Reyranella humidisoli: one gene and its partner. The protein of the gene in region 2 interacts with the protein of the main gene of each other region in a pairwise test. Links are inferred from orthologs where the notes say so. Each region holds a gene or a part of one and is shown on either strand. Other genes may lie near its edges. The genes, in order: gltA and KQ910_RS11960.

Region 1 (3,203 bases), on a different replicon or contig from region 2:
CGCCGCCCGGTCGTGCCGGGCGACCGCCTCGAGCTGCACGTCCAGAAGATGCAGAGCCGCGCCAATGTCTGGAAATTCTCCGGCAAGGCGATGGTCGAGGGCAAGGTTGCCGCCGAAGCGACCTTCGCCGCGATGATCCGCGATCGCTAGACCGTAGACGAACAGGGAGGGGGAAGATGCCCGATACCCAGGCCGCCAACTATCGCATGCTGCACACGATGATCCGCGTTCGGGATCTCGACAAGTCGCTGGCCTTCTACACCGGGCCGATGGGCATGAAGCTGCTGCGCAAGCGCGACGTGCCGGACGGCAAGTACAGCCTGGCTTTCGTGGGCTACGGCGAGGAACCCGAGCATTGCGTCGTCGAGCTCACCCACAACTGGGATCAGGAAAAGCCCTACGAGCTGGGCACCGGCTTCGGCCATCTCGCGGTCGGCGTACCCGACGCGTACAAGCTCTGCGAGGAAGTCACCAAGGCCGGCGGCAAGGTCACGCGCCCGGCGGGCCCGGTGAAGTTCGGTACGACCGTGATCGCCTTCGTGGAAGACCCCGACGGCTACAAGATCGAGCTGATCGAGCGTAAAGGCTGAGCTTCGCTCAGCCTTGGGAAGCGGCAGGATATTGCCCTCGGGGCAATGTCCGGGAGCGTCGAAGGAAGAAAAAGCCACTCGAAGCTCAAGCTGCTTTCATCCAATGAAAAAAGGCCCGCATCGCGGGCCTTAATTCGTTGAGGCGATCGGGGCCTAGAAAAACCGCCAGTTGGAGACGATCATTGTCAGCACCGCGCCGGTGACTCCGGCGATGGCGACGAACAGCCACGTCCGGGCGCCGTTGGCGCGGAAATTGTCATTGGCCGGCGGACCGAGCCGCACGACGCGCTGCCTGGTCCTCGGTGTCTGGACGGCCGCCCAGGATGTTTCCCCCCGGTGCGGCCCAAACGATGATTTCACCATGTCGCTTCCCTCCCGGAGAGCGAACTAGCCCCGCATGTGAAGCGGCTTGTAGGGGCGTTCGGTCTGTCCGTTATAGAGCTGCCGGGGACGGCCGATCTTCTGGTCCGGGTCCTCGATCATCTCGTTCCACTGCGAAATCCAGCCGACCGTGCGCGCCACCGCGAAGAGAACGGTGAACATGGAGGTCGGGATGCCGATCGCGCGGAAAATGATGCCCGAGTAGAAGTCGACGTTCGGATAGAGCTTCTTCGAGACGAAGTAGTCGTCCTTGAGCGCAATCTGCTCCATTTCCATGGCCAGCTCGAGCAGCGGGTCGTGGGTGATGCCGAGCGAGGTCAGTACTTCGTGGCAGGTCTGGCGCATGACCTTGGCGCGCGGATCGTAGTTCTTGTAGACGCGATGGCCGAAGCCCATCAGGCGGGTGTGGTCGGCCTTGTCCTTCACGCGCGACAGGAAGCCCGGAATGTTCTGCTTGCCGCCGATCTCGTGCAGCATGTTGATGACGGCCTCGTTGGCGCCACCATGGCTCGGGCCCCACAGCGAGGCGATGCCCGCCGCGATGCAGGCGAACGGGTTGGCGCCGGACGAGCCAGCGAGGCGGACGGTCGAAGTCGAGGCGTTCTGCTCGTGATCGGCGTGGAGCATGAGGATGCGGTCCATCGCCTTCTCGACGATCGGGTTCACCTCGTACTCCTCGGCTGGAACCGAGAACATCATGCGCAGGAAGTTGGCGGCGTAGGACAGATCGTTGCGCGGATAGACGAACGGCTGGCCGACCGAATACTTGTAGGCCATCGCCGCGATGGTCGGCATCTTGGCGACCAGGCGGTACGACGCGACCATGCGCTGGTGCGGGTCATGGATGTCGAGCGAGTCGTGATAGAAGGCTGAGAGGGCGCCGACGACGCCGCAGCAGATCGCCATCGGATGGGCGTCGCGACGGAAGCCGCGATAGAACTGGCTGAGCTGCTCGTGAACCATCGTGTGGTTCGTGATGTCCTTTACGAACTTGTCCTTCTGCGCCTTATTCGGCAGGTCGCCCTTCATCAGCAGGTAGGCGACTTCCATGAAGTCGCTCTGCTCGGCAAGCTCCGAGATGTTGTAGCCGCGATGGAGGAGGAGGCCTTCGTCGCCGTCGATATAGGTGATCTTCGAGCCGCACGAACCGGTCGAGGTGAAGCCGGGGTCGTAGGTGAACATCCCCGAATCGCCGTAGAACTTGCGGACATCGACCAGGCGCGGCCCCATGGTGCCGTGGATGATCGGCATCTCATAGGTCTTGCCGGTTTCGTTGTCGGTAAGCGTCGCGGTCGATTTGGCCATGGGGTGAACTCTTTCGCAGGCTCGATTCGGGCAAGGCGCGTGCACCCCGCGGGGTGCCGTTCGCCGGTTCGCCGGCACCCTAACAAGCCCCCAAAGAAGGCGCAATTGTGCAGCCGCGCCGCTATTTCGCGAGGCGTAGAAAACGCGGCAGGCGGCCATCGAGAAGAACCAGGGCGAGCCCGATCAGCAGCATGCCGGCAAACTGCTGCGGCTGCAGCCGCTCGCCGAGGACCAATGCGCCGAGTCCGATCGCCGTCACTGGTATCAGGAACGTCACCAGGAGCAAGTTGGTCGGTCCGGCCACTGCAAGAATGCGGAAATACAGGACATATGCGAGCGCGGTCGACAGCAGAGCGAGGCCCAAGAGCGCCGACCAGGTTGAGAACGAAGGCAGGGCCGTCAATTCCCAGGGCCGGTCGACCGTCAGCATGATCGGCAGAATCAACATGGCGCTTGCCGTGACCTGGCCGGCCGCCGCGTCGAGCGGCGCCACCCCCAATCGGCTGAAGCGCCGTCCGAAGACGCCGGCGAAGGCATAGGAGAGAGCAGCGCCAAGGCAGGCGAGCTGACCGGCGATGTCTGGCGCTGCGATGATCGCCCGAGGCCCCATCAATACCGCGACGCCGCCGAGACCGAGCAGCAAGGCTCCGAACTTGAGTCCGCCGATCCGTTCTTCGCGTGCGATGAAGTGTCCGACCAGCAGGCTGAAGAGGGGCGTCGTCGCGTTCAGGATCGAGGCGAGACCGGAGGCGATCTGCGTCTGGCCCCAGAAGATCAGGCCGAAGGGCAGGAGATTGTTGAGCGTGCCCATCGCGGCGAAGGAGCGCCACGGCGTGCCACGCCGGAAGAGTGGCCGGCCGGCCATGACGAGCACGACGTTCAGTGCAAGGGCCGCCAAGGCGACACGGCAGAATACCACCGTCAGCG
Region 2 (3,293 bases):
AAAGACATGTTCATGAACATGACGGCGGCCAACGACCTCGAATTCAAGAGCTCGACCAACGCGCCGACCGTAAGAATTGAAGGGCTGACCGTCGCCGGCTCGTGATAAAGTGCCGGGCATGACCTTCATGCCTCACGCACGCATTCTCGCCGCAACGACGGCGCTTCTCTGCGGCACCGCGCTTGTCGCGGCCGGCCCCGCGCAAGCCCAGGATGGCGGCTTCCGCGACTGCCTGAACAACATCAAGGCCGATGCGCTGAAGCAGGGCGTGCCGGCCGCGACGGTCGACCGTGCCTTCCAGGGCCTGACGCCCGACCAGAAGGTGGTCGACCTCGACAATCGCCAGCCCGAATTCTCGCTGACCTATGCGAAGTATGTCGGCGGTACCGTGTCGCTGGACCGCATCCAGAAGGGCCAGCAGAAGATGGCGCAGCATCGCGCCCTGCTCGACCAGCTCCAGGCCGAATACGGCATCCCGCCGCAGTACCTGATGGCCTTCTGGGGCATCGAGACCAACTACGGCACCTACATGGGCGACTTCCGCGTCGTGCGCTCGGTGGCGACGCTCGCCTGCATGACCAAGCGCACCGCCTTCTTCAGCAACGAAACCGTGCAGGCGCTGCGCATCCTCAACACCAACCACATGACCAGCGAGCAGATGCGCGGTTCGTGGGCCGGTGCGATGGGCAACATGCAGTTCATGCCCTCCACCTTCACCAAGTGGGCGGTCGATCGCGACGGCAACGGCAAGATCGACATCTGGAACAGCCTGCCCGACGCCTTCGCCTCGGCCGCGAACTTTTTGCGCGGCATCGGGTTCAAGCCCAGCCTGCCGTCGAGCGAAGAGGTGATGCTGCCGCCGGGCTTCCCGCTCGACCAGGCCGATACCACGGTCGAGAAGCCCGTCAAGGCATGGGCATCGATGGGTGTGAAGAAGATGAATGGCGGCGCGCTGCCGGCCGTCGACGCCGAGGCGTCGATCCTGCTGCCCGCCGGCTTCCGCGGACCGGCCTTCATCATCTATCCGAACTTCAAGGCGGTGATGAACTGGAACCGCTCGACGCTCTACGCGCTCTCGGTCGGCATCCTCGCCCGCCAGATCGCGGGCGGCCCGCCGGTGCAGCAGTCCGCGCCGGCCGACGACGCGCCGATCTCGCGCGACACGGTCATCGACATGCAGAACCGCCTGGCGAGGCTCGGCCTCTACAAGGACGAGACCGACGGGCTGCTCGGCCCCAAGACCCGCTCGGCGCTGCGCCTGTTCCAGCAGCAGCAGGCGCTGCCCGCCGACGGCCACCCGACGCAGGAATCGATCCGCCGCCTCCAGGCAGTGCGATAGAAGCCTTCCCGTCAGGCAGGCCGCAGCAGCCGCACGGCGTCGGCCGAAACGCGGATCGTCACTGGCAGGGACAGGGCATCGTCGCCATCGATCTGAACCGGCTGGCGACGGCTTTCGCCGGCATCGTTCAGGACCGAGATCCTGACCTCATGGCCCGAAACCACGCGATAGCCTGACGTGCGGGGGAGCACACCGCGCACGAGCGCCGCGCCAAAGCGCAGCGCCTGCATCCAGCCCCAGCGCTCGAACAGGCAGACATGCAACAGCGGCTCGCCGAGCGATGCCGCGGGAGCCACCACATAGGGACCGGCATAGTGGCGCGCGTGCGTCACGATCACCGACGCAGCCTCGTAACGCTCGCCGTCGATCGCTACGGCATAGCGGACCGGCCGGTAGCGCCGCGCCTCGACCAGCGAACGCCAGACATAGGCACCCTTGCCCCAGCGGCGCTTCAGCGGAGCGGTGACGCCGGCCACGACCTTGGCGTCGAAGCCCGCGCCCGCCATCAGCGAAAAGCAGCGCGGCGCACCTGCGTCGCTCGCCTGGCCCGGATGCATCAGTACCTCCCGGCCGGCCATCATCGCCTCGGCCAGTGAAGCGGCGCCGGAACCAAGGCCCAGCTCATGCGCCAGCACGTTGGCGGTGCCGAGCGGCACGAGCGCGAGCGGCGGCGCGGTGGCGGCACGTGCGGCGAGACCGTTCACCACTTCGTTGATCGTGCCGTCGCCGCCGGCCACGGCCACGACGCCGTAGCGCGTGGCATCGCAGGTCTCGGCCAGATGCCGTGCATCCCCCGCCGCCCGCGTCTCCACGACATCGACGGTCCAGCCCGCGTCACGCACGCAACGCACCACTGCGTCGACCAGGCCGCGCCGTCGCCGGCCCGCGGTCGGGTTGAGAATGAGAAGGACCGAATGCATCACAGGGGCGAATGTCATCGAAACGTCACAACCGAGACACCTCCACGCAACGGCTCCCTTACACAATCCAAAGCGTACCGTGCAATCGCGCACGACAGATTTTGTGTCGGTCGAGTTCTTTTCCACATGACCGTGCTTCCATGAGCCCCCTCGAGCGAAATGCGCAGCCCGCGCGCCACCGGGCGATCTTCCTGTCCGACATCCATCTCGGCACGCGCGGCTGCCAGGCCGACCTGCTGCTCGACTTCCTCAGGCACAATGAGAGCGAGCATCTCTATCTGGTGGGCGACATCGTCGACGGCTGGCGGCTCAAGCGCTGGTGGTACTGGCCGCAGAGCCATAACGACGTGGTGCAGAAGATCATGCGCAAGGCCCGCAAGGGCACCAACGTGGTCTATATCCCCGGCAACCACGACGAGGCCGCGCGGCAATACTGCCAGCTCACCTTCGGCGACGTGCGCGTGCAGGACGAGGCGATCCACGAGACGCCCGACGGCCGCAGGCTGCTGGTGATCCACGGCGACCAGTTCGACGGCATCGTGCGCTACGCCCGCTGGCTCGCGATCCTCGGCGATTGGGCCTATGCGGCCGCGCTGCGCCTCAACACCCTCTTCAACTGGGGCCGCCGCAAGCTCGGCCTGCCCTACTGGTCGCTCTCGGCCTTCCTGAAACACCGCGTGAAGAACGCCGTGCAGTTCATCGCCGACTACGAGAAGGCGGTTGCAAGCGAGGCCCGCCATCGCGGCGTCGATGGAGTCGTGTGCGGTCACATCCACCACGCCGAGATGCGCACCATCGACGGCATCCTCTACTGCAACGACGGCGACTGGGTCGAAAGCTGCACCGCGCTGGTCGAGGATTTCAACGGCCGCCTGCGCATCGTGCACTGGGCCGAGGAGGTGGCGCGCCGCTCCTCGCGCCTGCCGTTCGCGCCCGTCCAGCTCGCCGCGGAGTAGCCTCTTGCGCATTGCCATCGTGTCCGACGCCTGGCGGCCCCAGATCAACGGCGTCGTGCGCACGCTCGAGACGGTGGC

The links.
Region 1: the proteins of KQ910_RS11960 (region 2) and gltA interact in binary tests that used the Escherichia coli proteins (3 or more experiments, as listed by UniProt). The link is inferred for Reyranella humidisoli from one-to-one orthologs.

Annotation. Positions count from the first base shown.
Region 1 is NZ_JAHOPB010000003.1:395,466-398,668, reverse strand. The notes cover bases 128-3,016. They hold gltA (citrate synthase), read right to left. Parts: upstream 2,277-3,016; coding sequence 978-2,276; downstream 128-977. Other genes in these bases: KQ910_RS25360 (DMT family transporter), read right to left, coding at 2,398-3,016; KQ910_RS27060 (hypothetical protein), read right to left, coding at 744-872; gloA (lactoylglutathione lyase), read left to right, coding at 177-590; fabZ (3-hydroxyacyl-ACP dehydratase FabZ), read left to right, coding at 128-150. Also shown: more of fabZ, read left to right, coding at 1-127; more of KQ910_RS25360, read right to left, coding at 3,017-3,203.
Region 2 is NZ_JAHOPB010000001.1:2,461,524-2,464,816, reverse strand. What follows is about bases 315-3,293. They hold KQ910_RS11960 (diacylglycerol/lipid kinase family protein), read right to left. Parts: upstream 2,278-3,293; coding sequence 1,351-2,277; downstream 315-1,350. Other genes in these bases: KQ910_RS11950 (glycosyltransferase family 4 protein), read left to right, coding at 3,220-3,293; KQ910_RS11955 (UDP-2,3-diacylglucosamine diphosphatase), read left to right, coding at 2,400-3,215; KQ910_RS11965 (lytic murein transglycosylase), read left to right, coding at 315-1,339. Outside these bases: KQ910_RS11970 (TldD/PmbA family protein), read left to right, coding at 1-105; more of KQ910_RS11965, read left to right, coding at 119-314. UniProt on the Escherichia coli protein: In vitro phosphorylates phosphatidylglycerol but not diacylglycerol; the in vivo substrate is unknown.